DNA from 2 places in the Nocardiopsis sp. NPDC058789 genome. Region 1 is predicted to be linked to the other one. Evidence: riboswitches for the same ligand, from Rfam matches in the RefSeq annotation. Region 1 holds a riboswitch; the other holds the start of a gene.
What was found. Region 1 has a riboswitch for glycine ahead of gcvT (glycine cleavage system aminomethyltransferase GcvT). Riboswitches for the same ligand answer to the same signal wherever they lie in the genome.

Region 1 (15,114 bases):
GGACGTGAGCGGGGTCGAACACGTGCACGTGGCCGTGCGCGGCAACCGGCTCCGGGTTCACGTGCGCACCGGGATGCGTGACTCGCACGGGCTGCCCGCCGAGGTCACCTCGGCCGTGGAGCACCGGCTGGAGGAGTTGGCGCCGCTGCGCAGCATGCGGATCGCCACGCACGTTCGATACGCGGAGGGTTGACCATGGCGCGGGACAGGTCTCGAAGGTCGGCCCGGGGCAACCGCCTGGGCCTGGTGATCGTGGGAGTCGTCCTGCTGGCGGCGGGCCTCGCGGCCCTGGCCGTCGGACGGGGGCTCCTCGGCGGGGACCTCGCCGCCACCCCGCTGCTCGGGGACCGGACCAACGCGGTGCTCGCCCAGCAGTGGGTGCCCTACGTGGCGGTGGCCGTCGCGTTCGTGGCCGGGTTCCTGGCCCTGCGCTGGCTGATGGTGCAGGGCATGAACGACACTGTGGGCCGTCTGTACCTCGCCCGCGACGAGGCGGGCAACGTGGAGATGCCGGAGAGCGCCGCCCGGGGCGCCCTGGAGCAGGAGGTCGCCGACTATCCCGGGGTGCGTCGGGCCCGTGCCCGCCTCACGGAGTCGGGCGACCACCCCCACCTTCGGCTGGCGCTGACCCTGGAGGACGACGCCGACGTGGCGGGGATCTGGCGGCGCGTCCGCTCGGAGGCCATCACCAACCTGCGCGGCGCCCTCGAACTCGACCAGGTCCCCGCCGTCATCCGGATGTCCATGACCGCTCCGGCCAGGAACCCCCGGCGCAGTCTCGCCTGAGCCACCCCGCGAACGGGAAGGGGGCGGCGCCGGAAGCGCCGCCCCCTTCCGTGTGTGCCGGTCAGTCCAGTGCGGGACTACTTCCTTGAGCCAATACCGAGGTGGACCTGTTTCGATGTTCTGGCTCGATCGGGAGTTATGGGAACGACGTGAGAATGGCCGTGCTTTCCACGAGAATCGGTGGGAGGCCGAAAGCGACGTGGAGGCTGGCGGCCACCTGTGCGCTCATGGGACTCATCGCCAGCTGATGACCGTCGAGACGTTCCCGGGCATCTCGGAAAGCTCCTCCGGGGCGCCGGACCCGTCCGTCGGCACCTTGTACCAGCTGGCGGGACCGCTCTGGGGTTCGTTGCGGAAGAGGACCTCGCCGCCGTCGGGAGAGGGCACGACGTGCGAGTTCACCCCGTCGCCGTCGGGGGACAGCGTCCGATCGACCGGCAGGGGCTCCCACAGGTTCCGTGGGGTGGTGGAGTTCTCCTCCTCGTAGCCCTCGAGGGTGGTCTCGGTGAACTCCAGGACGCTCAGCACCTCGTCGTCGAAGAGCAGGGTGTTGGCGTCGAGGGCCCGGACGGTGCCGCTGGCGTCGACGTCCACCTCGGTGGTGCGGTCCCTGTTGAGGAAGTTGAGGGTCAGGTCGACCACGTCGTCGTCGGCCTGGTCCCCGATGTCGAAGAAGGACAGCCCCAGGTCGTTGTTCTGGACCACCGTCGAGCCGTCGAGGACCACGGCCATCGGTGTGCTCTGGCCGTCGTCGATGGCGGCCCTGTCCAGACCGGGCATGACCGTGAGGTGCTCGCACATCTGCTGGGTGTCGCAGGTGCCGAGGTCGGTGAACTCGCCGTTCTCCAGGTCGAGGGCCCGGACGACGTCCTCGCTCTCACCGGTCTCCGACACGAAGACGATCCTGTCCCGCTCCGGGTCGGCCACGGGGTGCAGGTGGTCGGCCGGGCCCTCGGAGCCGGCGTCCTCGGGGGCGGGGCTGAGCGCCGTGAACGTGCCGTCCTCGGCCATGACCCCGAACCCCGTGACGGCGACGCCGTCGACCCTCTCCGCGAAGGTGCCCAGGACCAGGCCGCGTTCGGGGAAGAGGGACGGCGCGCCCGTGTCGCAGGAGGTCTCCAGGGAGAGGCTCTGCGGTTCCACCGCACGACCGTGGGAGAGGTCGTCGGACTCGGCGTGGACGGCCTCGGCCGTGTCGAAGCGGACGCTGGTGATCTCCCGGGCGTCCTCGGGGGAGCGGAGGGTGAACTCCAGCCAGCCGGGCTGGCACTCCGCGGTGAGGATGCCCGGGGCGGCCAGCGAGCCCGACCCCGTGGACCTCTCGCGGGCGGGACCGCTCTCCTCGGTGTCGGGTGCCTCCGTCTCCTCGGAAGCGCTCTCCCCGGGCTCCGTGGGAGCGGGTTCCTCTGTTCTGAGGAGGCCGCAGCCGGAGAGCACCAGGGCCAGGGCGGCCGCGGGGGCGAGCACTCGGAGGGCGGGGGGAATGGTTCTGGAGGTCACGGCCGAAATCTATACCACGGGTCGTCCGGGCGAATTCCCGGAGCGGGGGGAATGGTGACGGAGACGGTCACGTGTTTCTCGCGGGAGCGCGCCGGAAAGCGGCGGACCGCTGGTGATCCGTGACCCCTCCGGGTGGCCGGAACCGGCCAGGAAGGGGCGAGTCTGGTGGCGAGCGGAGCTCAAGCCACCAGACCCGGGGTGCCGACCGACGAGGGCGAGCGGGTGGGAGCTCGAGCCCGGTCATCGGCCGTGCCCCCCGTACAACCAGGGGATGAACCAGGACATTCCCGGCACTGGCTCAGCACTCGATGACGTTGACGGCGAGGCCGCCTCGGCTGGTCTCCTTGTACTTGTCGTGCATGTCGCGGCCGGTGTCGCGCATGGTCCGGATGACCTTGTCCAGGCTCACGAAGTGGCTGCCGTCGCCGCGAAGGGCCATACGGGTGGCGCTGATCGCCTTGACCGAGGCGAGCGCGTTGCGTTCGATGCAGGGGATCTGCACCAGGCCGCCGATCGGGTCGCAGGTCAGCCCCAGGTTGTGCTCCATCGCGATCTCGGCCGCGTTCTCCACCTGCGCGGGGGAGCCGCCCAGGACCTCGGCCAGACCGGCCGCGGCCATGGAGGAGGCCGAACCCACCTCGCCCTGGCAGCCCACCTCCGCACCGGAGATCGACGCGTTCTGCTTGAACAGGATGCCGATGGCCGCCGCCGTCAGCATGAAGCGGACCACGCCCTCGTCGCCCGCGCCCGGGCTGAAGTGCAGGTAGTAGTGCAGGACCGCCGGGACGATACCGGCGGCGCCGTTGGTCGGCGCGGTCACCACGCGTCCGCCCGCGGCGTTCTCCTCGTTGACCGCCAGCGCGTACAGCGTGATCCAGTCGCTGCCGCGCATCGGGTCCGGGTCCACGTGGGTGGGGGCGAGCAGCCCGTGCTCGTCGCAGTTGCCGCCCAGCTGACGGTAGAGCCGGTGCGCGCGGCGGGGCACCTTCAGGCCCCCGGGCAGGCTGCCCTCGGTGGACACGCCGCGACGCACGCACTGGCGCATCGCCGTCCAGATCTCCAGGAGCTCCTCCCGGATCTGGTCCGGCGTCCGCCCGAAGGCCTGCTCGTTCGCGAGCATCAGCGCGCTGATCGACATGCCGGTCTGCTCGCACAGCTCCAGCAGTTCCTCGGCGGAGGAGAAGGGGTGGGGCAGGACGGTGTCGTCGGCCTTGATCCGGTCGGCGCCCGCGGCCCTCTCGTCCACGACGAAGCCGCCGCCCACCGAGTAGTACACCTTCGCGGCCACCTCGGCGCCGGAGGCGTCCAGCGCCAGGAAACGCATCCCGTTGGGGTGGTCGGGCAGGCTCTCCCTGCGGCGGAAGTCCACGTCTACGGCGGGGTCGAAGTCCACCGCCGGGCCCTCGGGGCCACCCAGGAACAGTCTTCGGTCCGACCGGACCCCCTCCACGAGGCGGGGGACGGCGTCCACGTCGACGCCCTCGGGGGTGTGCCCCATCAGCCCCAGGATCACGGCGGTGTCGCTGCCGTGCCCCTTGCCGGTGAGTGCCAGTGAGCCGTACAGCTCCGCCCGCACGTGGGTCACGCGCGACAGGAGGTCCTCGGAGCGCAGGCCGGACACGAACGTCCGAGCCGCCTTCATCGGACCGACGGTGTGGGAACTCGACGGACCGATACCGATCTTGAACAGGTCGAAGACACTGATGGCCATGGCTGTCCTCCTCGTTGAGCACAGGGGTGGGGCCGTGGTGACCGGCGCCGTGTGGGCCCGCGCGGCCCACACGGCGGGGACTGCTACAGGTTCGGGTAGAGCGGACGCTTGGCGGCCAGAGCGGTGACCCGGTCGCGCAGGGCGGCCTCGTCGAACTCGGGCTTGAGCGCCTCGGCGATGACGTCCGCGACCTCGGCGAAGTCACCCTCGTCGAACCCGCGCGTGGCCAGGGCCGGGGTCCCGATCCGCAGGCCCGAGGTCACCATCGGCGGCCGGGGGTCGTTCGGGACCGCGTTGCGGTTGACCGTGATCCCGACCGAGTGCAGCCGGTCCTCGGCCTCCTGCCCGTTGAGCTGGGAGTCGACCAGGTCGACCAGGACCAGGTGGACGTCGGTGCCGCCGGTCAGGACCTTGACCCCGACCTTGGAGGCGTCCGGCTGGGTGAGCCGCTCCGCGAGGATGCGGGCGCCCGCCACCGTGCGGCGCTGGCGCTCGGCGAACTCCTCGCTCGCCGCGACCTTGAACGAGACCGCCTTGGCCGCGATCACGTGCTCCAGGGGTCCGCCCTGCATGCCGGGGAAGACCGCGGAGTTGATCTTCTTGCCGAGCTCGGCCCTGGACAGGATCATCCCGCCGCGCGGGCCGCCGAGCGTCTTGTGGGTCGTGGTGGTGACCACGTCCGCGAACGGCACCGGGTTGGGGTGCAGTCCGGCCGCGACCAGACCGGCGAAGTGCGCCATGTCCACCATGAGCAGCGCGCCGACCTCGTCGGCGATCTCGCGGAACCTCGCGAAGTCGAGGTGGCGCGGGTAGGCGGACCAGCCCGCCACGATCATCTTCGGCTGGTGCTCCCTGGCCAGGGCGGCGACCTCGTCGTAGTCGACGGTGCCGTCCTCGTCGCGCACGTGGTAGGCCACGGCGCTGAGGATCTTGCCGGAGTAGTTGATCCGCATGCCGTGGGTCAGGTGACCGCCGTGGGCCAGGTCCAGGCCCAGGATGGTGTCACCCGGCTTGAGCAGCGCGAAGTACACGGCCGTGTTGGCCTGCGCGCCCGAGTGCGGCTGCACGTTGGCGTGCTCGGCGCCGAACAGCTCCTTGGCGCGGTCGATCGCCAGCTGCTCGACGACGTCGACGTGCTCGCAGCCGCCGTAGTAGCGACGGCCGGGGTAGCCCTCGGCGTACTTGTTGGTCAGGACCGTGCCCTGGGCCTCCAGGACCGCCTGGGGGGCGAAGTTCTCGGAGGCGATCATCTCCAGGGTGTCGCGCTGGCGCGCCAGTTCGGCGTCGACGGCGGCCGCGACCTCCGGGTCGAGTTCGCCCAGGGTCTGGTTGAGAAGGTTGTCGCTGGTCATGCTAGTTCTCGCCTTCGGTCAGCTTGGTGTACTCCTCGGCGGAGAGCAGGTTCGCGGGCTGCTCGGAGAAGCGCACCCTGAACAGCCAGCCACCCTCGAAGGGCTCGGAGTTGATGGTCTCGGGGGCGTCCTCGAGCGCCTCGTTGACCTCCACGACCTCTCCGGTGACGGGGGAGTAGATGTCGCTGACGGACTTGGTGGACTCCACCTCGCCCGCGGTCTCGCCGGCGGTGACCTCGTCACCGACCGCCGGGGTCTCGACGAAGACGATGTCACCCAGCGACTCGGCGGCGAAGGCCGTGATCCCGACGGTGGCGACCCCGTCCCTGACCGCGATCCACTCGTGTTTGGCGGTGTAACCCAGCTCCGTGGGAACGCTCACTTCAACTCTCCTTGGAGGTGTTCCATTTGTCTGCCGTGCGCCCGTACGGCGACCCGGCCCGGCCTACGCCTGGCCACGCCCCGACCGTGCCGGTCCCTCGTGGGGATCCGGCCGCGCGGGGCGTGCAGGTTCTCGGGTCCGCCGGTGGCGGCCCCGCTTCCTACGACTGCCGCTGGTAGAACGGCAGCTCGACCACGTCGACGTCCTCGCCCCGTCCGCGCACGTCCACGGTGAACGCGCCGGTCGAGGTGTCGAGGTCGCCGTCCACGTAGGCCATGGCGATGGGGCGGCCCAGGGTGGGGGAGGGGGCGCCACTGGTGGTGACTCCGATGACGGTGCCGTCGCGCAGGACGTCCTGGCCCTTGCGGAGCGGACGGCGGCCGCGCGAGGCGAGGCCGATCAGACGCCGACCACGGGCGGTGCGCGAGGCCTCCTCCAGCGCGGCGCGGCCCACGAAGTCGCCCGGCTTGTCGAGCTTGACCACGCGGCCCAGTCCGGCGTCGAAGGGGGTGAGGTCGGCCGAGAGCTCCTGGCCGTAGAGCGGCATCCCGGCCTCCATACGGAGGGTGTCGCGGGAGGAGAGACCGGCCGGGACCAACCCGTGCGGGGCGCCCTCGGCCATGAGCGCCGCCCACACCTCGGGGGCGCGGTCGGCGGGCCGGACGAAGATCTCGAACCCGTCCTCGCCGGTGTAGCCGGTGCGGGCGAGCAGGACCGGTACCCCGGCCACGGTGTGCTCGTACCCCGCGTAGTAGCGGATGTCGTCCAGGTCGGCGTCGGTGAGCGGGGCGAGGATCTCCACCGCGCGCGGGCCCTGGATCGCGATGAGCGAGTAGTCGGCGGACTCGTCCGCGACCTCGACGTCGAAGCCGGAGGCGCGCTCGGCCAGGGCGGAGGCGACCACGGGCACGTTGGCCGCGTTGGCCACGACCAGGTACTCGTCCTCGCCGAGCCGGTACACGATGAGGTCGTCCAGGACCCCGCCGTCCTCGGCGGTGATCATGGTGTAGCGGGCGCGGCCGACCTTGACCTTGGACAGGAAGCCGACCAGGGCGTGGTCGAGGGCCTCGGCTGCCTGCGGGCCGGTCAGCCGGATCTCGCCCATGTGGGAGAGGTCGAACAGCCCCGCGGCCTCACGGACGGCGGTGTGCTCGGCGGTCTCGCTGCTGTAGCGGAGGGGCATCAGCCATCCGGCGAAGTCGACGAGCGTCGCCCCGGCCTCTTCGTGGATCTTGTGCAGCGCGGTGAGACGCGGCGCGGTCGCGGACTCTGACATGGGCACTCCCGAGAGGATGGGTGTCGTGCGTAAGGCGTTGCCATCCTCCCCCTCTGTCATGGGTGCCTGAGAGCTTCACCGCGCGCTCGGCGTGGTTTGCACCTTCGGCGAGGGAACGCGTCCCTGCTTTCCAGAGTGGTCTCGCCCGTACGGTCCGCTGTGCCTGAGAGGTTGTCTTCGGGGAGGGATTGCTCCTTCGGCGGCCCACGCTGGATACGCGGACACTCTCCCGTACGGGGTCAGCAACACACTCAGCCTAGCAGCGGAGAACTGGGGCGCCCAAGACTGCCCGGGCGGTTGTGGACGACCGCGCCACCCCGGCTCAGACAGGCCGGGACGACCTTCGCGACACGGTCCGCCGAGGTCACGAAGCGTGGTGTGTGACCACCGTGCATGCCCTAGCTTTGTGGGTGGACGTTCCTTCGGACAGCCCTGTGGAGGAGACGAGTGCGTACCGACACCGAACACGCTCCCGGGAGGCCGGGGCACGCCCCCGGCCGTTTCGCCCTCGGAGCGGCGGGTTGTGCCCTCACCCTGTTCGGCGGGGTCGCCTGCGCGGCGACCGACGACACGGAGCCCGCCCAGGGCACCGTCGGCAACCCCGTACAGCTGGGCGACGTGCAGACCGTGGAGCGTGAGGACCTGGAGGCGGTCTTCGCCGAGGCCGGGGTGAAGGGGACGTTCGTGCTCTTCGACGCCGGTGACCGGTCCGCCGTCGTCGTGAACCCGGACCAGGCGGACGAGCGCGCCGTGCCCGCGTCCACCTTCAAGCTGCCGAACACGCTGATCGCCCTCCAGACCGGCGAGGTGTCCGACGTGGACGAGGTGATCTCCCCGGAGTCCGGCGACGAGCTGAGCCTGCGTGAGGCCCTGCCCACCTCCGACGTCCCGGTGCACCAGGAGGTCGCGGACCGGATCGGGTACGACCGGATGTCCACCTGGGTGGACCGGTTCGACTACGGCAACCGGAACGTGGGCGAGGAAGGGGCTACGGACCGCTTCTGGCTGGAGGGCCCCCTGGAGATCTCCGCGCTGGAGCAGGCCACCTTCGTCGCGGAACTCGCCCGCGAGGAACTGCCCGTGGACGTCCAGCACCAGCGCGCGCTGCGCGACCTGCTCCTGGTCGAGGAGGGACCGCACCACCAGCTCTTCGGCCGGACCGGCCTGGGCGTCGACGTGGACCCGGTGCCCGGCTGGTGGGTGGGCTGGGTCGAGCAGGGCTCCGACCTGCACACCTTCGCGCTCCGTCTGGAGGTCGAGGACCAGGAGGACGCCGACCTGCGCGAGTCGCTGGGCCGTGAGCTCCTGGTCGCCCTGGACGTCCTCCCGGCCGCCTAGGAACGGCGAGGGGCTGCCCGGGGCCGCCGGGGGCGACATTGCTTCTCGGGTCCTTTCGGCCCGTGAGACGACCAGACGTCCCGAGGGGTCGGGGGGACGCCTCGACCGTTCTCGCGGGAGAGGGATCGTGGCGTGCGGCCGGGTCGGCGGAGGGCGCCGATCCGGGGGACAGGTGTCCCCGCTCTCCCGCCCCGAACCTACGGGTCGCCCGGGGACCGGAGCTGGACCGGGACGGACCGCACGAAGCGCTGGTCGGCGTCGGTCACCCCGCCCATGAACTTGAACGTGCGCAGCGTCATCCGACGGTCCGCGATGCGCAGTCCCGGCAGCTCCTCCAGCAACCTGCGCTCCACCCGGGTGAGGTCGGGGGCGTCGCGCAGCCACAGGATGAACAGCGTGTTCTCCGGACCCGCGATGGTCGTGCACAGACGCACCTCGGGGATGCGCTCCCCCAGATCGGGAACGGCGTCCAGCACGCTCGGGTCCACGGTGCCCCACAGGGTGGCGGCGCTCGGCCACCCCATGTGCGCTCGGGAGATGTCGCAGCGCAGCCCGAGGAGGCCGTCGCGCAGGAGCCGGTTGATCCGCCGTGCGGCGGTGGTGGGCGCGACGTCCAGCCGGTCCGCGATGGCCTGGTAGCCCAGCCGGGCGTCCCGGCACAGCAGGTCCACGATCTCCTGGTCGAGCTCGGTGACGCGTTCGTCGCCCACCGGGTCACGCAGGGTGGGGGCGAGGGCGCGCAGCCGACGCCGTTGCGCGGGCGACAGGGCGCGGACCTGCCACAGGTAGGCCTCCCGAGGGACCTCCGTGACGACGTGCACCCGGTAGGAGACCACGTCCGGGATGCCGCCCACCCAGTTGAGCAGGTAGTCCGCCAGACCCGAGCCGGGCACCACGGTGAGCATGAGCTGGTGGGACCCGGCCACGAACTGGATGCTCAGGGTGTCGCGGTCCTCGGCCAGCGCCGCCGCGACCCGTTCGACCGATCCGTTGCGGCAGCTCAGCTCCACGTAGCTGAGGTGCCGCCGTGCCATCACCCGGCGACGGGGGAACGCGGCTATACGGGCCAGACCCTCCTCCTCCAACCTCCTCCAGCGTCGGGCGAGCGTGGTGGGGTCCGCGTCCAGCACCGGTCCCAGCTCCGCCCAGGTGGCTCTGGGGGCGAGCTGGAGCGCGTTGATCAGGGTCAAGTCGAACTCGTTGGGCATGCTCGATTCCGGCAGGATCCACCTCCTCGATAGCGGTATCCGGCGATTTCCGCAGGCTACCGGAGCATCCACGTAGGTTTCCGCAAGATCAGAAGCGCGGCCCTGAGCTGCGAGTCCTCGGTTGGGTGCGCACCGTCGCGTCCGGGCGGCCGCGTCGCGGCGCCGGGACCGGGTGCGGGGAGAAAGGTGGCGTCGATGACCTCGGCTGTCAGGACCCTCGTGGTCCGCAACGGAACCGTGATCGACGGGACCGGAGAGGGCCCCCGCCACGACTGGGCGCTGGTCCTGCGTGACGGACGGATCGACTGGATCGGCCCCGCCGACCAGGCGCCGCACGTCGGCGAACCCCACGAGGAGGTCGACGCGGCCGGGGGCACGATCCTGCCCGGCTTCGTCGACACCCACGTGCACATGACCATGTCCGGCGACGGCATGAACCCCGCCGACCTGATCGACCAGCCCCCGCACTACGGCTACTTCACCGCCATCCCGCGCCTGCGGGCCACCCTCGACGCGGGGGTCACCAGCGTCCGCGACCTGGCCGGACTCGACCAGGCCGTGGTCCGCGCGGTCGAGGAGGGCATCGTCGCCGGGCCGCGCGTCACGACCGCCTACCGGGCGCTCGGCCCCACCGGCGGCCACGGCGACTTCCGCACGTGCTGCGGCTTCGACTACGGCACGGTCCTGGGCCCGGGCGGGGCCGTCTCGATCAACACCGACGGCCCCGCCGAGGCCCTGCGCGCCACCCGCGAGGTGATGCGCAAGGGTGCCGGGGTCATCAAGGTGATGGCCAGCGGCGGTGTGTGGAGCCCCCAGGACACCCCCTGGCACGACGGCCTCAACGTCGAGGAGATGTCCGCGATCGTGCGCGAGGCCGCCAGCCACGACATCCCCGTGGCCGCGCACGCGCAGAGCGCCCGCAGTATCCGCAACGCCCTCACCGCCGGGGTCACCAGTGTGGAGCACGGCTACGAGATCGACGAGCTCGGCATCGAACTCATGCTGGAGAACGGCGCCTACCTGGTGCCCACCCTGTCCACCGCCACCACCCCGCCCGACCCCGCGAAGTCGGCCGACTACGCGGTCGCCAAGAAGCTCAGGCTCCAGGAACACCTCGGCGAGAACATCACCGCCGCCGTCCGGGCCGGGGTCCGCGTGGCCCTCGGCACGGACTCGGGTATCTGCCCGCACGGCCGCAACCTGCGCGAACTCGCCCTTCTGGTGGAGCACGGCATGAGCCCCATGGGCGCCCTGCTCGCCGGTACCCGCGACGCCGCCGACCTCCTCGGCCTGAGCGAGGAGATCGGCACCCTCGAACCCGGCAAGCGCGCCGACGTCGTCGTCTGCTCCGGCGACCCCCTCGCGGACATCAGCCTGCCCGGTGACCCCGACAACGTCACCGTGGTCATCAAGGACGGCGCGGTCCACAAGGACACGACCGGCACGCGGCCGGGCACGGCGAACTGACCCCGGGACCCTCCCCGACCCCTTCATCCCAGAGGTGACCCATGAGCACCCCACGCTCCCAGCGGGGCGGCGCCGTCGAGACGCGCCCCGGCTTCCTCACCCGCTCCCTCGACGGCATCGAGCGCCTCGGCAACAGGATCCCCGACCCGTTCGTCCTCTTCCTGCTGCTCTTCGCGATCGTCGCCGTCGCGTCCTCCGTCCTGTCCGCGCTGGGCGCCACCTACGAGGTGCCCGGCAGCGAGGACGGCGCCCAGCGGGTCCAGGGCTTCTTCACCACTGAGGGACTCACCTGGCTCACCACCAACCTCGTCCCCAACTTCATCGGGTTCCCGCCCCTGGGCGTGGTGCTGACCATCCTCCTGGGCGTCGGCATCGCCCAGCGGACCGGGCTGCTCAACACCCTCGTCCGCCGGGCCTTCAGCGGGGCCCCGCAGTGGCTGCTGCCGTACGTGGCCGCCCTGGTCGCGGTCTCCGGCAGCATCATGAGCGACGCCGCGATGGTGGTCATCCCGCCGCTGGCCGCGATGGTCTTCAAGGCGGCCGGACGCCATCCCGTCGCCGGTCTGCTCGGCTCCTTCGCCGCCGCCATGGCCGCGTTCAGCTGCAGCCCCTTCATCACCAGCACCGACGCGCTGCTGTCCGGCATCACCAACACCGCCGCCGCGTCGGTCGAGGGCCTGGGCACCACCCACGTCAGCCCGATCTCCAACCACTTCCTCACCTTCACGATCGCGATCGTGCTCAGCGTCGTGGCCGGTCTCCTCATCGACCGCGTCCTCGAACCCGCCCTCGAACGGCGCGGGGTCAGCCGCGAGCAGACCGGCACGGAGGACGGGACCATCGCGAACGGGACCGCCGAGGAGCGCCCCGACCTCAAGATGGACGCCGAGCTCACCCCGAGCGAGCGCGGCGGGCTGCGCTGGGCCGGGGCCGCCCTGGTGCTCACGGTCGTCGCGGTCCTGCTGGTCACCCTTCCGCCGGGGGCACCCATGCGCAACGGGGACGGCACGTTCCTGCCCGAGTCCCCGCTGCTCAGCTCCGTGGTCTTCCTCGTCTTCCTGACCCTGGCCGTGCCCGGCGTGGCCTACGGCGTGGCCACTCGGGCGATCCGGGGCGGGGCCGACGTGGCGCGGATGATGGGGCACACCGTCAAGGAGATGTCCGGCTTCATCGTCCTGGCCTTCGTGATGGCGCAGTTCCTGGAGCTGTTCAACTGGACCGGCCTGTCCACGTGGATCGCGATCAAGGGCGCGGAGGCCCTGGAGTCCACCGGGTTCACCGGGTTCGGGGCCGTCCTCTGCTTCATCCTGCTGGCCTGGCTGATCAACTTCTTCATCATCTCCGGCTCCGCGCAGTGGGCCCTGTTCGCGGTGGTCTTCGTCCCGATGTTCGCCCTGCTCGGCTACGAGCCCGGGTTCGTCCAGGCGGCCTACCGGATCGGTGACTCCACCTCCAGCGTGCTCTCGCCGCTCAACCCGTACGTGATCATCGTCCTCGGCTTCCTCAAGTCCTACGAGCCCAGGGCGGGCATCGGCACCGTGATCGCGCGCTGCCTACCCTTCTCCCTGGTCTTCCTGGTCATGTGGGTCGCCGTCTTCGCCGTGTTCTTCTTCGGGGGCCTGCCGATCGGCCCCGGCATGTACCCGCAGCTGTAGTCCGCGGGCCCGGGACGGGCCCGCCCCCGCACGCACACCGACGCAAGGAGACCGCCATGACCCGTGCCAGGACCCTCTACCGGGACCTCACCCTCATCGACGGCACCGGGGCCGCGCCCGTCACCGACGCCGCCGTCGTGGTCGAGGACGGACTGATCGCCTACGCCGGACCCGCCGCCGACGCCCCCGCGCCCCGCCCCGGGGAGACCGTGGAACACCTGGGCGGCCGCACCCTGCTCCCCGGGTTCATCGACACCCACGTGCACTTCGGGTTCTCCGACGGTCGCGCGCTGGCCACCAACAACGCGTCCGTCTCCCGCAGCCTGCACGCCTTCGAGTCCGCCGAGCGGATGCGGATCACCCTGGAGGCGGGCGTCACCGGAGCCCGGGACCTCGGCGGAGCCGACGCCGGATTCCGTGTCGCGCAGGAACGCGGCCTGATCCGCGGACCGCGCCTGAGCATGGCGCTGCGCCTGATGAGCCACACCGGCGGGCACGCCGACTTCACACTGCCCTCCGGCGCCAACCCGCACGACTGCGAGCACACCGCCGCCGAGATCGCGGACTCCCCACAGGAGGTCCGGGTGGCCACCCGCAGGCTGGTCCGGGACGGTGCGGACGTCATCAAGGTGTGTGCCACCGGCGGGCTCTCCAGCCCCTCGGACGGGCCCACCGACGAGGGGATCACGGAGGAGGAGATCGCCGTGATCGTGGCCGAGACCGCCAGGCACGGCGGACGTCCGGTCGCGGCGCACGCCCAGGGCGCGGCGGGGATCAGGAACGCGGTGCGCGGCGGGGTCGCCAGCGTCGAGCACGGCTACCTGATCGACGACGAGGGCATCGACCTCATGCTGGAACGCGGCACCTTCCTCGTGCCGACCCTGACCACGTTCGACTTCGAGGACCGGGTCCACCTGATGACCCGGAAGGCGGTCGACACGAAGCGGGCGCTGGCGGAGGAGACCTACCGCAGGATCTCCCACGCGGTCAGCCGGGGGGTGCGGGTCGCGATGGGTACCGACGCGGGCATCTCCGAGCACGGCCGCAACCTGCGCGAACTCGCCCAGCTGGTGTCCGTGGGGCTGTCACCGATGGAGGCGATCCAGGCGGGTACGCGCAACGCCGCCGAACTCGTGGGCACCGCCGACCGGACCGGCACGGTCGAGGCCGGCAAGCTCGCCGACCTCGTGGTGTGCGAGGGCGACCCCCTCGCCGACGTCGCGCTGTTGGGCGACCGCTCCCGCGTGGTGCTGGTCGTCCAGGGCGGTGAGGTCGTCAAGGACACCCGGGGCTGACCCCCGGGTTCCCGTCCGGCCCGGGTCCCCCGACACGGTCGGGGAACCCGGGCCGACGTCAAGGGCCCGGCACGCCGTCCTCGTGCCGGGCCCCGCGTGCGCCGGGACTCAGGCGGCGTTCTTGCGGCGCTGGCGGACCGCCTCGGCCAGGTTCTCCAGCACGCCCTCCGTGGTCTCCCAGCTCATGCACTTGTCGGTGATGGACTGGCCGTAGGTGAGCTGGGACGGGTCACCCAGCTTCTGGGCGCCCTCCTCGATGAAGCTCTCCAGCATGACGCCGACGATGCCCCTCTGGCCCTCGGCCACCTGCGCGGCGATCTCCCGGGCCACACCCGCCTGGCGGATGTGGTCCTTGCCGCTGTTGGCGTGGCTGGCGTCGATCATCAGGCGACGCGGCAGCTTGGAGCCCTCCAGCACGTCCAGGGCCGAGGCGACCGACGCGGGGTCGTGGTTGGGGCCGCCACGTCCACCGCGCAGGATCACGTGGCAGTCCGGGTTGCCGTCGGTGACCACGACCGAACCGGCGCCGGCCGGGTCCACACCGAAGAACGTGTGGGAGGCGGCGGCCGCGCCCACGGCGTCCACCGCCACCTGCACGTCGCCGTCGGTGCCGTTCTTGAAGCCGACGGGGGTGCTCAGACCGCTGCTGAGCTGGCGGTGCACCTGGCTCTCGGTGGTGCGGGCGCCGATCGCGCCCCAGGAGACCACGTCGGCGATGTACTGCGGGGTGATCGGGTCGAGGAACTCGGTCCCGGCGGGCAGACCCAGGGCGTTGATGTCGATCAGGAGCTGACGCGCGGTGCGCAGGCCCCGGTGCACGTCGTAGGTGTCGTCCAGACCGGGGTCGTTGATCAGGCCCTTCCAGCCCACCGTGGTGCGCGGCTTCTCGAAGTACACGCGCATGACCACGCACAGCTCGCCGCTCACGGACGGCACGAGGTCGCGCAGGCGACGCGCGTAGTCGAGCGCCGACTCGGTGTCGTGCACCGAGCAGGGGCCGACGACCACGAGGAGGCGGTCGTCCCCGCCGTCCAGGACGCGCTTGACCTCGGCGCGCGAGCTCTCCACGAGGGCGGTGCTCTCCTCGCTCATGGGGAGCTCAGCGAGCAGGTCCTGGGGGGCGATGAGCGGTTTGTAGCTCGCC
Region 2 (15,114 bases), on a different contig from region 1:
CAGCAGTAACCCTGGCTTCTTCCGTTCGCTGTCGTCGGGACGGGGTCGGGACTGGTCACTGCCTCTGCTCACGGCTCCACACTAGGCCCTGTCCCGCCGGGGTCCCCAGCAGGTCGGGGCTGAGCCGCCCCGGTCCGTTCGTGGTGCCTCCGTCCACGGTGTCCCGTCCGCTCCGGGCGGGTGCGCTCCTCTCATAGGCTCGGTGTATGACCATCGCGCCGCTTCCGACCGCCCTCTCCCCCTCCCGGGCCTCGGACTTCCTCCAGTGCCCGCTGCTGTTCCGGTTCCGCACCATCGACCGCCTCCCGGAGGCGCCCAGCGCCGCCGCGCTGCGGGGCACCCTGGTGCACGCCTGCCTGGAGCGCCTGTACGAACTGCCCGCGGACGCCCGCACCCCGCGCACGGCGGAGGGCCTGGTCGAGCCGCAGTGGGCCCGGATCCGGGACGACAAGCCCGAGGTCGCCGAACACCTCTTCCCCGGTGAGGAGGGGCTCGCCGCCTGGCTGGACTCGGCCCGCGCCCTGGTCCGCCGCTACTTCGACCTGGAGGACCCGGAGCGCCTGGAGCCGCGCGAGCGCGAGATGCGCCTGGAGGTCGCGCTCCCCACCGGCCTCCGGTTGCGCGGCTACGTGGACCGCCTGGACGTGGCCCCCGACGGGCAGATGCGGGTGGTCGACTACAAGACCGGCAAGTCGCCGCATCCCCGGTTCGAGGACAAGGCCAAGTTCCAGATCTTCTTCTACGCGGTGATGATCTGGCGCGACCTGGGCGTGGTTCCCGCCCGTCTCCAGCTCGTCTACCTGGGTGACGGCTCGGTGCGCTGGTACGACCCCACGGAGGAGGAGCTCCTGGCGGCGGAGGCGGAGATCGGCGACATCTGGGCGCGGATCGAGGCGGCCGGGCGCGCGGGGAGCTGGGAGCCCAGGCGGAGCAAGCTGTGCGGCTGGTGCGAGCACCAGGCCCTGTGCCCGGAGTTCGGGGGCACCCCGCCGCCGCTGCCGACCGCCTGAGGTCCGGCGCCGACGACCCCGAACACGGGTAGATCGGTGGTGTGGGTCTCCCCGACACGGGTAGTGTGACGCGACTCCGACCCAGATCACGGGTGGGTCACGGCGTTTACGGCCCCGGCGACCGTCGACTTGGGGGAGAATCGGGCCGTGTCCGACTCCGTATCCGTCTCCGTCCTGCTCGCCGACGACCAACCCCTCGTCCGCGCCGGCTTCCGCATGATCCTGGAGTCGTCCCCCCACCTGTCCGTCGTCGGTGAGGCCTCGGACGGCCGTGAGGCCGTGCGCTCGGCCCGGAGCCTGCTCCCCGACGTCGTCCTCATGGACGTCCGCATGCCCGGCGTGGACGGTATCGAGGCCACCCGACGGATCGTCGAGTGGGCCCGCCCGCTCGGCCACCGGGTGCACGTCCTCGCGCTGACCACGTTCGACCTCGACGAGTACGTCGTCGGGGTGCTGCGCGCGGGCGCCTCGGGGTTCCTCCTCAAGGACGCGCCGCCCGCGGAACTCGTCTCGGCGGTCGAGGTGGTCGCCCGGGGCGGTTCCGTGGTCTCCCCCACCGTCCTGCACCGCCTCCTCGACCGCTTCGCCCCCCTCCTTCCGACCCCCGAGCCCGAACCCGAGCCGGAGCGGGACACCCTCACCGCCCGCGAACGCGAGGTGTTCCAGCTCATCGCGCGGGGCTGGTCCAACGGGGAGATCGCCGCGCACCTGGTCGTCGGCGAGACCACCGTCAAGTCCCACGTGGGAAGCATCCTCACCAAGCTCGGCCTGCGCGACCGCGTGCAGGCCGTCGTGCACGCGTACGAGAGCGGCCTGGTCCGCCCCGGACAGCAACCGGAACAGGACGGGGCACGTGACTCGCGTGCCCCGGGTCCCCCGTCCTGAACACCGTCACCGAGCCCCGCGAGCGCCCGAGACCCGGCGCGTCGCCCACCATGACGAAGCACGCCCCTTGACAGGATGATCCGGTGACCGAACTCACCGCCGCCGCCGCGGCCGGAGGGCGAACCGCGCGCACGGGCGCGGCGTCCCCCTTGGGGTTGCCGAGGCAGTACGCCGATCATCTGGGGTGCGGGCGACGGGGAGGAAACGGAGTACAGCCATGCCAAGCAAGCGGGATCGCTCGGGGCCGCCGAGCGAGGAGTTCATGCTCAGCCGGATGCGCGACTGGCGCGCCGAGCACGAACGCGAGCTGACCCCGGACAGCCTGGAGGACGGCGAGGACGTCAGCCTGCCCGACGCCCGGGTGATCAACCTGGTGCTGCGGGTGGGCGAACTGATGCTGGCCAGCGGGGAGGGCACCGAGGCGGTCAGTGAGGCGATGCTGAGCCTGTCGGTCGCCTTCGACCTGCCCCGCTCCGAGGTGTCGGTCACCTTCACCACGATCTCCCTGTCCACCCACCCCGGCGGCGACAGCCACCCGGTCACCGGGGAACGAGTGGTGCGTCGCCGTACCCTCGACTACTTCCGCGTCAACGAGCTGCACACACTGGTCCAGCAGGCGGCGCTGGGGCTGCTGGAGCTGGAGGACGCGAGCGCCCGCCTGGAGCAGATCCGCCGGGCCCGGATGCCCTACCCCAACTGGCTGATCGCGGTCGGTTTCGGACTGATCGCCTCCAGCGCCAGTCTCATGGTGGGCGGTGGCCTGATCGTGGCCGCCGTCGCCTTCCTCGCGACGGTGCTGGGCGACCGCACGTCGGTGTTCCTGGCCAACCGGGGGGTCGCGGAGTTCTACCAGATGTCGGCGGCGGCCGTGGTGGCCTCCTCCATCGGCGTGGGGCTGCTGTGGGTGAGCACCGAACTGGACCTGGGTCTCCAGGCGGGCGCGATCATCACCGGTAACATCATGGCCCTGCTGCCGGGCCGTCCGCTGGTCTCCAGCCTCCAGGACGGGATCAGCGGCAGTTACGTGTCGGCGGCCGCGCGACTGCTGGAGACCTTCTTCATCCTGGGCGCGATCGTGGCGGGCGTGGTCTCGGTGGCCTACACCGCCACCCGTCTGGGTATCGACCTGGACCTGGAGAACCTGCCCTCGGCGGGGACCGCCATGGACGTCCCGGTCCTGATCGGCGCGGCGGGGATCGCCATGGCCTTCGCGATCTCCCTGGCCGTGCCCCCGCGCATGCTGCCCACGATCGGCGCCTTGGGCGTGATGATCTGGCTGATCTACGCGGGTCTGCGCCTGCTCCTGGAGGTGCCGCCGGTGGTCGGGACGATCGTGGGCGCGATGGCGGTGGGCGTGGTCGGCCACTGGCTGGCCCGGCGCACACAGCGACCCGTGCTGCCCTACCTGATCCCCTCCATCGCGCCGCTGCTGCCCGGAAGCATCCTGTACCGGGGTCTGATCGAGATCACGCAGGGAACGGCCGTCTCGGGGCTGCTGAGCATCGCCGAGGCGGTCATGGTGGCGCTGGCGCTGGGCGCCGGGGTCAACCTCGGCGGTGAGCTGGTGCGTGCCTTCCAGCGCGGTGGCCTGGCGGGGGCGGGGATGCGCAGCCGACCGGCGGCACGCCGCACAAGAGGTGGCTACTGAGTGGTGGCGACACCGGCTCCCGGCCGCTGGTACGGGGCCGGTACCGACGATCCGGACGGGAAAAGGTGACCCGGGGCAGAACCGGTCGAGCGTGTGGCGTGTCTCACTTGGCGAGGCCCAACAAGACACGCCGATGAACGTTGTCGACCTAAACCGACAACATCATGTGATGTCAGCCACTAATGTTGGCCTCAGCTCAACGAGGAGCACCCGACGAAAGGCTCTGACATGTGCAGCCATTCACCCGCCTGCCCTTCCTTCGAGGACACTGACCGCGAGGCCGCCCGCGTCGTCTCCAGCCACCCGGAACAGGGCTGGAGCCTGCTCTGCAACGGCGTCGTCCTCTTCGACGACACCGGCGAACTCCTCCCCGACGGCGCGGTCGTGGCCCCGCACCGCCCCCGGGCCGCCGCCTGACCCCGAGCACTCCCGAGCACGCCGTCCCCGGGTCCATTCCGGACCCACGGCTCAGCCGCCGTCCGGCCAGTGCTCCGGCAGGACGTCCTCACCCATCGCCGCGCTGAGCCGACGTCTGAAGTCGGCGTGCACGGAGGTCCCCCACACCAGTTCGCTCGGTGTGCGCAGGGCCGTCTCCATCGCCGCGCGCAGGGCGGCCGGGCGGGATTCGCCCTCGACGACCGGGACGGCCAGCAGTGCGTGCATCTGGGTGACGACCGCGAACAGCTCGCCCGCCAGCGCGGGAGCGCTGGAGGTGGCCACGGCCTCCTCCAGGTAGTCCTCCCACCACGGCGCCGCGTGTTCGCCACCGTCCTGCGCCGGGTACGCGAAGGGGCGCCGCAGGCGTCCCCGTACGGCGTCCGCCGTGTTCCGGTCACGGCTGTCCAGGCCCGCCCGCCAGACCCGTTCGGCGGCGTCGGGCTCCCCCTTCAGGGACAGCAGGCCGGCGAGCAGTTCCACCGCCGCGCCGGAGGTGCGCGGTTCCGGGCGCGGGCCCGACTCCCCGTCGGACCGTCCGGCGTCCACCACGGAGCCCACGTCCGCGATCGCCCTCTCCAGGTGGGTGGCGGCGCGCAGCATGCGCAGCCCCGGGTCGTCGCCCACGCTGAGACCGCGTTCGACCGCGACGGCGGCGGCGTCCGGCCGTCCCCGTTCCAGGAGCCGACCGGCCAGGTCACGCGCGGCCTCCACCACGGTGGCGGCGTGCAGGCGACTGATCGCCGCGTCGCCGGGCGGCAGCTCCAGGGCCGCCTCCCAGTGCTCCTCGGCCTCGTCCTCCTCGCCGCGCGCCTCGGCCTCGCGCGCCAGTCCGTAACGGGCCACCGCGGCGTGGGCGGGGCCGCCGAGATCGAGCAGGCGCCGCCAGACCCGGACCGCCTCGCCGTGCGCGCCCTCCTGTTCCAGGGAGAGCGCCAGGTGGTGGGCGGCGCGCGGCGCGTACCGGGTGTCACCGGTGGAGAGCGCGCGGCGCGCGGCCTCCCGGGAGGCGGCCAGGTCGCCTCGCTGGTCCTGCACCACGGCCAGGCCGAGCAGCGCCCTCGCCTGGACCCGGGGCGGCGGGTTGGCCGCGACGGCACGCTGGTACAGCTTGGCGGCCCGCTTGAGGTGCCCGTTCTCAGCGAGGTCCTGGGCCTGGTCGCACAGGTCCGGGGCACCCTCCGGCGTCGGCCCGGAGGTGTCCTCGACGTCGTCGGGGTCCGTGGCCCGAGGCTCTGGTTCGGCGGGGTCGGCGGGGCCAGAGCGTGCGGGAGGTCCGGACGTCGTGGTCATTCGTTCCGCTTTCCATGGGGGTGTCGGGCCCGCGCGACGGGGAGCGCGTGCCGCAGGCGTGGCCGCGACCGCTGGGCGGTTCCACGGCTGTGCAAACTCTAACGCGCCGCCCCCGGACGTCGCGGGCGCCCGGTTCGGGTGTCGGCGCGGTGCGCGGCCCGTCGGTTCTCCCCGCACCCCTCGGGGGACGCGGAAGGGGCGCCCCCGCGCGGGTGGGCGCCCCTCACACGTTCACGGAACCCCGGTGGCCCGTGCTCGCCTTCCTACAGCTCGAAGGCCTCCGGCGGCGGGCAGGAGCAGACCAGGTTGCGGTCACCGTAGGCCTGGTCGATCCGGCCGACCGGCGGCCAGTACTTGTCCTGGCGCAGCGAGGGCAGCGGGTAGGCGGCCTCCGCGCGGGTGTAGCCGCGGTTCCACTCGTCGGCGGTGACCGCCTCGGCGGTGTGCGGGGCGCCGCGCAGCGGGTTGTCCTCGGCGTCCCACTCCCCCGAGGCCACGCGGTCGATCTCGCCCCGGATGGAGATCATCGCCTGGATGAAGCGCTCCAGCTCGGCGAGGTTCTCGCTCTCGGTGGGCTCGACCATGAGCGTGCCGTTCACCGGGAAGGACATGGTCGGCGCGTGGAAGCCGTAGTCCATCAGGCGCTTGGCGACGTCCTCGTTGCTGATACCGCTGGCCTTCTGGAGCGGGCGGATGTCGATGATGCACTCGTGCGCGACCAGACCGTTGGCGCCGGTGTAGAGCACCGGGTAGTACGGCTCCAGGCGCTTGGCCACGTAGTTGGCGGAGAGCACGGCGGTCTCGGTGGCGGAGCGCAGGCCGTCGCCGCCCATCATCCGCACGTAGGCCCAGGAGATGGGCAGGATGCCCGCCGAGCCGAACGGCGCGCCCGAGACCGGTCCGACGCCGGTGTGCGGGCCCGCCTCGGGCTGGCCCGGGTGGTTGGGCAGGAAGCCCGCCAGGTGCGAGCGGACCGCGACCGGGCCCACGCCCGGACCGCCTCCGCCGTGCGGGATGCAGAAGGTCTTGTGCAGGTTCAGGTGGCTGACGTCCGCGCCGAACTCGCCCGGCTTGGCCCAGCCGACCAGGGCGTTCAGGTTGGCGCCGTCCACGTAGACCTGGCCGCCCGCCTCGTGGACCAGGCGGCAGACCTCGGTGATGGTGTCCTCGTACACGCCGGCGGTGGAGGGGTAGGTGACCATGATGGCCGCCAGTTCCGCACCGTGCTTGGCGATCTTGGCGCGCAGGTCGTCGAGGTCGACGTTGCCGTCGTCGGCGCAGGCCACCACGGCCACCCGCATGCCCGCCATGACCGCGCTGGCGGCGTTGGTGCCGTGCGCGGAGCTGGGGATGAGGCAGACGTCGCGGTGATCGTCGCCGCGCGAGCGGTGGTAGCCCCTGATGGCCAACAGACCGGCGAGCTCACCCTGGGAGCCGGCGTTGGGCTGGAGGGAGACGGCGTCGTAGCCGGTGACCTCGGCCAGCCACCCCTCCAGGTCGCGGATGAGCGACACGCTCCCGGCCGCCTGGTCGAGCGGGGCGAACGGGTGCAGCCCCGCGAACTCCGGCCAGGTGATGGACTCCATCTCGGCGGTCGCGTTGAGCTTCATGGTGCACGAGCCCAGCGGGATCATCGTGCGGTCCAGCGCGAGGTCGCGGTCGGACAGGCGGCGCATGTAGCGCAGCAGGGAGGTCTCGCTGCGGTGGGTGTTGAACACCTGGTGGGTGAGGTAGTCGACGCCGCGCGCGAGGTCGGCGGGGAGGCGGTCGGCGTCTCCGTCCACGGACACCGGGCCGCGCTCGGCACCCCGGTCGGCCTCCCCGAAGGCGGCGAGCACCTTCTCCAGGTCCTCCACGGTGGTGGTCTCGTCCACGCTGAGGCCGACCGTTCCCTGGTCGACGCCCAGCAGGTTGATTCCGGCCTCCAGGGCGCGCTCGACCACGCGGTCGGCGCTGGGCACGCGCACGCGCAGGGTGTCGAAGTAGGTCCCGTGGAGCACCTCGAAACCGCGCTGGGCGAGTGTGTCGGCCAGGGCCGCCGTGCGGGTGTGGACCTGGCGGGCGATCGCACGCAGTCCGTCGGGGCCGTGGTAGACGGCGTACATCCCGGCCATGATGGCCAGGAGCACCTGGGCGGTGCAGATGTTGCTGGTGGCCTTCTCGCGGCGGATGTGCTGCTCGCGGGTCTGGAGGGCCAGACGGTAGGCGGGCTTGCCCGCGTCGTCCACGGAGACGCCCACCAGGCGACCGGGCAGCTGACGGCGGAGCTTCTCCCCCACCGACATGTAACCGGCGTGCGGGCCGCCGAAGCCGAGCGGGACGCCGAAGCGCTGGGTGGAGCCCACCGCGATGTCCGCCCCCAGGTCGCCGGGGCTGCGCAGCAGGGTCAGCGCGAGGATGTCGGCGGCGACCACGGCCAGGGCGCCGCGCTCGTGCGCCTCCGCGATGACGGCGCTGGGGTCGCGCACCACACCGCTGGAGGCCGGGTACTGGACCAGGACGCCGTAGACGTCTCCCTCCGGCAGGCCCTGGGTGAGGTCCGCGACGACGACCTCGATGCCCAGGGGTTCGGCGCGGGTGCGCAGCACCTGGAGGGTCTGCGGGAAGACGTCGGAGTCGACCACGAAGACGTCGCCCTTGACCTTGCTGACGCGGCGGGCCAGGGTCATGGCCTCGGCGGCGGCGGTGGACTCGTCCAGCAGGGAGGCACCGGTGATGGGCAGACCGGTGAGGTCGGAGACCATGGTCTGGAAGTTGATGAGGGCTTCGAGCCGGCCCTGGGAGATCTCGGGCTGGTAGGGCGTGTAGGCCGTGTACCAGGCCGGGTTCTCCATGATGTTGCGCAGGATGACCGGGGGCGTGAGTGTGCCGTAGTAGCCGCGGCCGATCATCGGGGTGGTGGGCCTGTTGCGCGAGGCAAGGTCGCGCAGTTCCGCCAGCGCCTCGGCCTCACCGATCGCCGCGGGCAGGTCGAGCGTCGCGCTCTGGCCGGGGGCGCTGAGGATGGACGCGGGCACGGCCGCGTTCATGAGATCGGCGGTGGAGCCGTAGCCGACCGTCTTGAGCATCTCGGCGGTCTCGGCGGGGGCGGGTCCGATGTGGCGGTCCGCGAACACCCGGGCGGGGGCGCCCGGGGTGGGGACGTTCGACGGGTCAGGCACGGAGACCTCCTGGTGACAGGGCCGATCGGGTCGGCGGTGTTCCTCACGGTCTCCCCCTCTGTCACCGGGCACGACCGCGCCCAGGCTTCAGAGCGGCCTACTCCGCGCGGTCCATGGTGCCTGAGAGGTTACTGGGGAGTATTGCCCCGTCGGCGCCTCGTTGCCGAGGTCTCTCCCGCGCGGTATCAGCGGCCTGCTGACGCTCTGTATGTGTGTACAAGCAGGGAGAATGTCGGTTTTCATCCCCGTTGTGACTACGACCGTACTCGATCCGGCCCCGTGGCACCGAGTCAGGGCGCACCTTCACCGTGGTCGACGCGCCCGCGCCGGTACCGCGTTCACCCGGTGCGCCGCTCCCGGCGCCGCATGGCCAGCTCGTCCACGACCTGGGGTGCCGCCGCGGGCAGATCCGCTCTCTCCTCGGCCGGGACCACGCCGAGCGCCTCCTCCAGTTCACGGGAGACGTTGGCCAACGCCAGACCGAACATGCCCTGGCCCCGCTGCATGAGGTCGACCACCTCGTCGGGCGAGGTGCACTCGTACACGCTGACGCCGTCGCTCATGAGGGTGATGCGGGACAGGTCGGTGGCGGGGCGGCCGCGCAGGTGGTCGACGGCCGTGCGGATCTGTTGGAGCGATATCCCGGTGTCCAGGAGACGCTTGGCCACCTTCAGCATCAGGATGTCGGGGAGGCTGTACAGCGGAGCGTTGTGGGCACCCGTGCGCACGCTCGGCTCCACCAGGCCGGTCCTGGCCCAGTAGTCCAGCTGTCGATAGGTGATCCCGGCGGCCGTACACGCCGCTGGACCCCGATACCCGACGTCCGTAGGCAGCGCCATCACGTCCTCTTCGCACAGTAGGCCCTGCTGCCCCGCTAGCCGCAGCGCGGACCGCCTGTCATGGTGATCCCGCTTGCCGCTCGCTACCGCCACGCCGACCTCCGGCTTCTCGTCCCACGGCGGCATCGACAGGGGAGTCCACTCAGGGAACGGGCGCGCCGTGGGTTTCACAGCACTGACGGTAGGACGACCGCAGGGCAGCGTCAACGAAGGCGCGCGGCGCGTCGCCAAGTGCGCACACCAAGGAAGCCGCGGTCCCGGCCCCCGCCGGGCCGAAACCCACTGGGCGGTTGTCGACTGCGCCCTCCACGACCATTCCGTTCACCCAATCTATCACCGGTGCGACCCATGAACCCGCAGGTCACGGCCGCGAATAGACGAATCGGGGCCCGCGGAGGGCGAGCCCCGACCGTCTCAGGTACCTCGTTGGCCGAAATCCTCGGGCGAGATGTTGTCCAGAAACTCCCGAAACGCCTCGACCTGGTCCTCCTGCTCGTCCGGGATCGGCATCCCGGCCTCCTCGATCACGTCCTCGTGGGCGTAGATCGGGGTGCCGGTCCGTAAGGCCAGGGCGATGGAGTCCGAGGGGCGCGCGCTGACCTCCACACCGTTGCTGAAGACCAGCTCGGCGTAGAAGATGCCGTCACTCAGCCCGGTGATGTTGACCGTCTCCAGCCCCGTGTCCAACGCGTCCAGGACGTCACGGAACAGGTCGTGGGTGAGCGGGCGCGCGGGCGAGACTCCCTGCTGGGCGAGCGCGATCGCGGAGGCCTCCACCCCACCGATCCAGATCGGCAGGTAGCGGTCCCCCTCGGATTCCTTGAGCAGGACAATCGGTTGGTTCGAGGGCATCTCAACCCGGACGCCGACGACCTCCATGTGTTTCACAGCGGCTCCGTCCCACGAGTCGTCATGCCGGATGGGCGCTCGTCCCTGCTCCCCCGTCGGATCAGGACCCGAGGGCGAAATCGGCACCCTTCGTTACAAAGCTCTCCGGAGGCGGGGGGCCGCAAACCTCCTCGGCACACCCGCCCCCGTCGACCGTGGTCAGCGCGCCGTCATCGGCGCGGCTTGGTCAGCAGGACCATCCGGAACTTGCCGATCTGGATCTCGTCCCCACCGCCCAGCTCGGCCTCGTCCACCGGTTCGCGGTTGACGTAGGTTCCGTTGAGGCTGCCGACGTCACGGACCCCGAAGCCGTTGCCGCGGCGGAAGAACTCCACGTGGCGTCGGGACACGGTGACGTCGTCGAGGAAGATGTCGCTGTTGGGGTGTCGGCCGGCGGTGGTGACGTCGCTGTCCAGCAGGAAGCGACTCCCGGCGTTGGGGCCCCGCCGGACCACCAGCAAGGCGGTCCCGGGTGGAAGCGCGTCGGTGCTGGCGGGATCGTCGCCGCCGAGTTCATCGCCCTGTTCCTCCTCCTCCAGCGCCTGTATACCGGAGATGGAGATGGTCGACGTGACATCCCCAGCGGAGTCACCGCCGGCGTTGGGCCGTGGGCTCTGCTGTTCGGCCCTGCGGACCGGTGTTCCACAGTGGGAGCAGAAACGGGCATCATCCGCAACGGCGTGACCGCACTGCGTGCAGTAAACGCTCGACATAGGTCGGCTCGGCCTCCTACCGCACGGGGCGGTGCTTGATTCGGCTGATCGGTGGCGCGTTCCGGGCGCCAGGCGGGCAACGGGGCCCGCTCACCGTCCGGAACACGGTGAGTCGGTCCACTGTCCACGGTCGCGGCAGCGGTTCGCCTCACACGGTCGGTCGCTAGGTCTCATCCCCCAAGTAGGACTCCTTGTCACCCCCGTTGGATGTCCGCCGTTGCCGGGATTCCGTGGCGGGAGGTGACACGGTGCTTCAGGGAACACTCGACTTTAAACCATATCCCTGTCCAGACAGGGTTTCGCTCCCCCTCGGCCCGCCGCGAACACCCGTCGGGGCGCCCGCGTGGCGGGGTCCGCTCGCGTCGGTGCCCGGGGCACCGCCACGACCGGAGACAGGCCTCATGGGGAGACCCACACCTGTTCTGGAGCAGATGCCCGGCCCGGGCGTTTGGTTCTCCGTCACGCGGGGTGGATTTTCGTGAACTTCCGGCCCCTGCCTCGACCTGCGCCTTCGTCCACTTTATCCCCCGCTCCGCCCCGGGGTGGGAACACCCCGGGGCGCGACCCGGACACGGAACGTGGGCACGGGCGTCACCCTCCGCCCGTGCCCGCGCGCCAGAGGGCGCGGAGCCAGGCCGCTAGCTCTCGGCCCGTTCCACCACGGCGGCCCACTCGTCGAGCAGACTCTGCACCGTGTCCGAATCAGGACCTTCAGCCCAAAGATGGGTCACGGCCTCCGCCGTGTCCGGCAGGACCAGTGCCCAACTGCCGTCGGGCTCGATCACCCGGACACCGTCCGTGGTGTCCAGTTCGCGGTCTCCGGCGGCCTCCACGACCGCGCGCATCACGCTCCCCTTGACCGCCCACGGGGTGGGCACCGAACGGCGCAGGAGGTGCGCCTGAGCGATCGCACGGTCGATCTGGCCGAGCGAGCGCCGGGTCCGCGCCACCAACCCGAGCAGCCGCACGAACGCGGCGATCGCGTCACTGGTCGGACTGAACTCGGGGACCACGAAGCCGCCCCGGCCGTCAGCGGCGAGCACGATCTCCGCGCCCTCCGAGCGCACCGCCTTGGTCAGCTCGTCCGTGGCGGTGGCCGTCCACAGCACCTCGGCACCGTGCGAACGGGCCACCTTCTCCGCCACCCGGGTCGTGGTGACCGGCAGCGCCACCCGGCCTCCGCCGCGTTCGGCGGCGACCAGGTCCAGGACCACCAGCAGTGCGCGGTCGCCGTCCACCAGCTCGCCGTTCTCGTCCACGATGGAGAGCCGCTCGGCCACCGGATCGAAGCGCACGCCGAAGTCGGCGCCGGAGTTGGCGACCAGTTCGCCCAGCCGCTCCAGGTCCCGCATCTTCTTCGCGACGGTGTCGGTGGGCGAGGCCTCGTCCAGCCGGTTGTTCACCGTGAGCACGTCCACGCCGATCCGGCCCAGCAGCGAGGGCAGGATCAGCGAACCCGTGCCGCCGGCGCAGTCGACCACGACCTTGAGCTCGGCCTCGGCCACACCGGACGTGTCCACGGACCGCAGCAGCTCATGGGAGTAGTTCTCCACGTTGCGCGACGGGAAGGACAGCTCACCGATCTCCCCGGGGAAGGCGCGCCGGTACTCGGCTCGGGAGAAGACCCGGTCGAGCTTGCGCTGGGCTCCCGGTGAGAGGTCGGCGCCCTGTCCGTCCAGGAAGATGATGTCCACGGACTCGGGGTCGCCGGGGCTGGTGCGCACGGTGATGCCGCCGCTGACACCGCTCTGCGAGGTGTGGAAGCGCGCCACCGGCAGCGGGACCACCTCCAGGTCCCGCACCTCGATGGCGGCGGCCGTGAGCGCGCTGATGATCGCGCGCTTGAGCGTGCGCGCCGCCCGAGAGACGTCACGGGACGTCGTGACGATCGCGCCCTTCTTGAGCGTGGTCGCGTAGGCGTTGGCCAGCCGCACCGCGAGCTCCGGGGTGATCTCGACGTTGATCAGCCCGGACACGCCCCGGGGACCGAACAGCGAACGCTGCCCGCGCGACTCCCAGATGACGTTGGTGCTGACCACCGCACCGGCCTCGATGGTCTTGAACGGGTACACCTTGACGTCGTTGCTCACGTACGCCTCGGACTCGATGACGCAGTCCTCGCCGACGATCGCCCCCTCCTCGATCCGGGCGGCCGCCATCACGTCGGTGTTCTTGCCGATCACCGTGCCGCGCAGGTTGGCGCCCCGGCCGATGAACACGTTGTCGTGCAGCACCGTGCGGTGGCAGAAGGCCTCGGCCCGGACCACCGTGTTGCTGCCGACCACCGTGTACTCCCGCAGCTCCGCCCCGGCCTCGACCTTGGCGTAGTCACCGACGTAGAGCGGGCCCTTGAGCACCGCGCTGGTGTCCACCTCGGCGCCCTCGCCGACCCACACCCCCGGCGAGACCTCGAAGCCGTCGATCTCGACGTCGACCTTGCCCGAGAGCACGTCCGCCTGGGCGCTGAGATAGCTCTCGTGGGTGCCCACGTCCTCCCAGTAGCCGTCGGCGACGTACCCGTACAGGGGCGCGCCCTCCTCCAGCAGTTCGGGGAAGACGTCGCCGGACCAGTCGACCACCTCGCCCGCGGCGACGCGGTCGAGCACCTCCGGTTCCATGATGTAGATGCCGGTGTTGACGGTGTCGGAGAAGACCTGGCCCCAGGTGGGTTTCTCCAGGAAGCGCTGGATGCGGCCCTGGTCGTCCACGATGATGATGCCGAACTCCAGCGGGTTGGGCACCCGCTTCAGGGCGATGGTGACCTTGGCTCCGCGCTCCTTGTGGAACCGGACCATGTCGGTCAGGTCGATGTCGGTGAGCGCGTCACCGGAGATGACGATGAACGGTTCGCCGCGCAGGTGCTCCTCGGCGTTCTTGACGCTCCCGGCGGTGCCGAGCGGAACCTCCTCCGCGACGTAGTGGAGCTTCATGCCGAGCTCCTCGCCGTCCCCGAAGTAGTTGCGGATGAGCGTGGCCAGGAACTGGACGGTGACCACGGTCTCGGTGAACCCGTGTTTGCGCAGCAGGCGCAGCACGTGCTCCATGATGGGGCGGTTGACCACCGGGAGGAGCGGTTTGGGCTGGTTGGCCGTCATCGGGCGCAGGCGCGTGCCCTCGCCGCCCGCCATCACGACGGCCTTCATGGGGGGTGCGGTGGCCTCACCCGGGGGGACGGGTGCGGAGTCGGGTGCGGTCATCGCGCGCACCCCCGAACGGCGGTGCCGTCAGGAGACGCGGCGAAGGACGGTTTCTCGGAACGCGCACGGTCGCGCGCGGTGGGACATGTTCTCATTGCGGAGACGACACTCCCTTTCGATCCGACAGGACTCTGGTGAGCCGGTCCGCCGGTTCGCTCGGTGGATCAGGGCGCGGTCCGGCCCTGGTCCGGCAGGCCCGGTCCGTCCGAGCCCTCGGGTTCCGCGCCGGGTTCGCCGTCAGCGGTCGCCGGAGCGGACGGATCGGGTCGGTCCACACCGTCGCCGCGTGCGGCGTCGCTGTCCCGGGAACCCCTGGGGGAACCCGTGTGATCATCGCGTTCGTCGCGGCGGGACTGGCCGATCAGACCCAGTCCCTGGACGGCGTAGAGCAGTCCGGCCCACCAGTAGAGAGCCGTTCCCCACAGCGCGAAGGCCCAACCTATAATCCGTGCCACATCTCCGACGATGGACGCGTACCCGGCGAGGAACAGCAGGGGGAACGAGTACAGCAGGCAGAGGGTGGCGGCCTTGCCCGCGAAGTTGACGGGCAGCGGCCCGTAGCCGAAGTGGCGCAGCAGCGGCAGCGCGCCGAGGATGAGGACGTCGCGCAGCACGAGGATGCCCATCAGCCACCACGGGATGATGCCGCGCAGGACCAGACCGAGCAGGGCCGCGAAGATGTACAGGCGGTCCGCGAGCGGGTCGAGGATCTGACCCAGTCTGGTGGCCTGGTTCCAGGCTCGGGCGATCTTGCCGTCCAGCCAGTCGCTGAGCCCGGCCAGGGCGAGCACGAGCAGCGCCCACCAGTCCGCCTGGGGTACCAGGACGAGCCAGAGGAACAACGGCACGCCCAACAACCGGAGCATGCTCAACAGGTTGGGAACCGTCCAGATGCGGTCACTGACCACCGGGCTGGCCACGCTGCCCCCCGCTTCGTGTCTGCCTTCTTGCGCGGATCGCCCCATACCGCCAACGATAACGGGCGGGACCGTCGTTCCCGCCACCCCGCGCCCCGCCGGAACCCGGGGCCCGGAAGGACGTCCGC

Region 2: linked by a shared signal. The riboswitch ahead of gcvP (aminomethyl-transferring glycine dehydrogenase) and the one ahead of gcvT (glycine cleavage system aminomethyltransferase GcvT) in region 1 are both predicted to bind glycine.

What each region holds. Positions count from the first base shown of each region.
Region 1 is NZ_JBHYOW010000004.1:384,119-399,232, reverse strand. Features, by position in the region: gene ACFW3L_RS07735 (DUF6286 domain-containing protein) at 1-193, shown strand, start outside; gene amaP (alkaline shock response membrane anchor protein AmaP) at 196-786, shown strand; gene ACFW3L_RS07725 (hypothetical protein) at 1,021-2,286, opposite strand; gene ACFW3L_RS07720 (L-serine ammonia-lyase) at 2,585-3,997, opposite strand; gene glyA (serine hydroxymethyltransferase) at 4,081-5,349, opposite strand; gene gcvH (glycine cleavage system protein GcvH) at 5,351-5,731, opposite strand; gene gcvT (glycine cleavage system aminomethyltransferase GcvT) at 5,892-7,007, opposite strand; glycine riboswitch at 7,148-7,249, opposite strand; gene ACFW3L_RS07700 (penicillin-binding transpeptidase domain-containing protein) at 7,455-8,345, shown strand; gene ACFW3L_RS07695 (Lrp/AsnC family transcriptional regulator) at 8,543-9,553, opposite strand; gene ACFW3L_RS07690 (amidohydrolase family protein) at 9,749-11,020, shown strand; gene ACFW3L_RS07685 (AbgT family transporter) at 11,062-12,675, shown strand; gene ACFW3L_RS07680 (amidohydrolase family protein) at 12,732-13,970, shown strand; gene ACFW3L_RS07675 (3-deoxy-7-phosphoheptulonate synthase) at 14,079-15,114, opposite strand, start outside.
Region 2 is NZ_JBHYOW010000018.1:9,195-24,308, reverse strand. Features, by position in the region: gene ACFW3L_RS22745 (site-2 protease family protein) at 1-72, opposite strand, end outside; gene ACFW3L_RS22740 (RecB family exonuclease) at 207-1,010, shown strand; gene ACFW3L_RS22735 (response regulator) at 1,158-1,895, shown strand; gene ACFW3L_RS22730 (threonine/serine exporter ThrE family protein) at 2,113-3,543, shown strand; gene ACFW3L_RS22725 (DUF5999 family protein) at 3,772-3,960, shown strand; gene ACFW3L_RS22720 (tetratricopeptide repeat protein) at 4,012-5,271, opposite strand; gene gcvP (aminomethyl-transferring glycine dehydrogenase) at 5,535-8,432, opposite strand; glycine riboswitch at 8,530-8,620, opposite strand; gene ACFW3L_RS22710 (MerR family transcriptional regulator) at 8,771-9,271, opposite strand; gene ACFW3L_RS22705 (bifunctional nuclease family protein) at 9,686-10,159, opposite strand; gene ACFW3L_RS22700 (FHA domain-containing protein) at 10,330-10,872, opposite strand; gene ACFW3L_RS22695 (sugar phosphate nucleotidyltransferase) at 11,511-14,015, opposite strand; gene ACFW3L_RS22690 (CDP-alcohol phosphatidyltransferase family protein) at 14,234-14,989, opposite strand.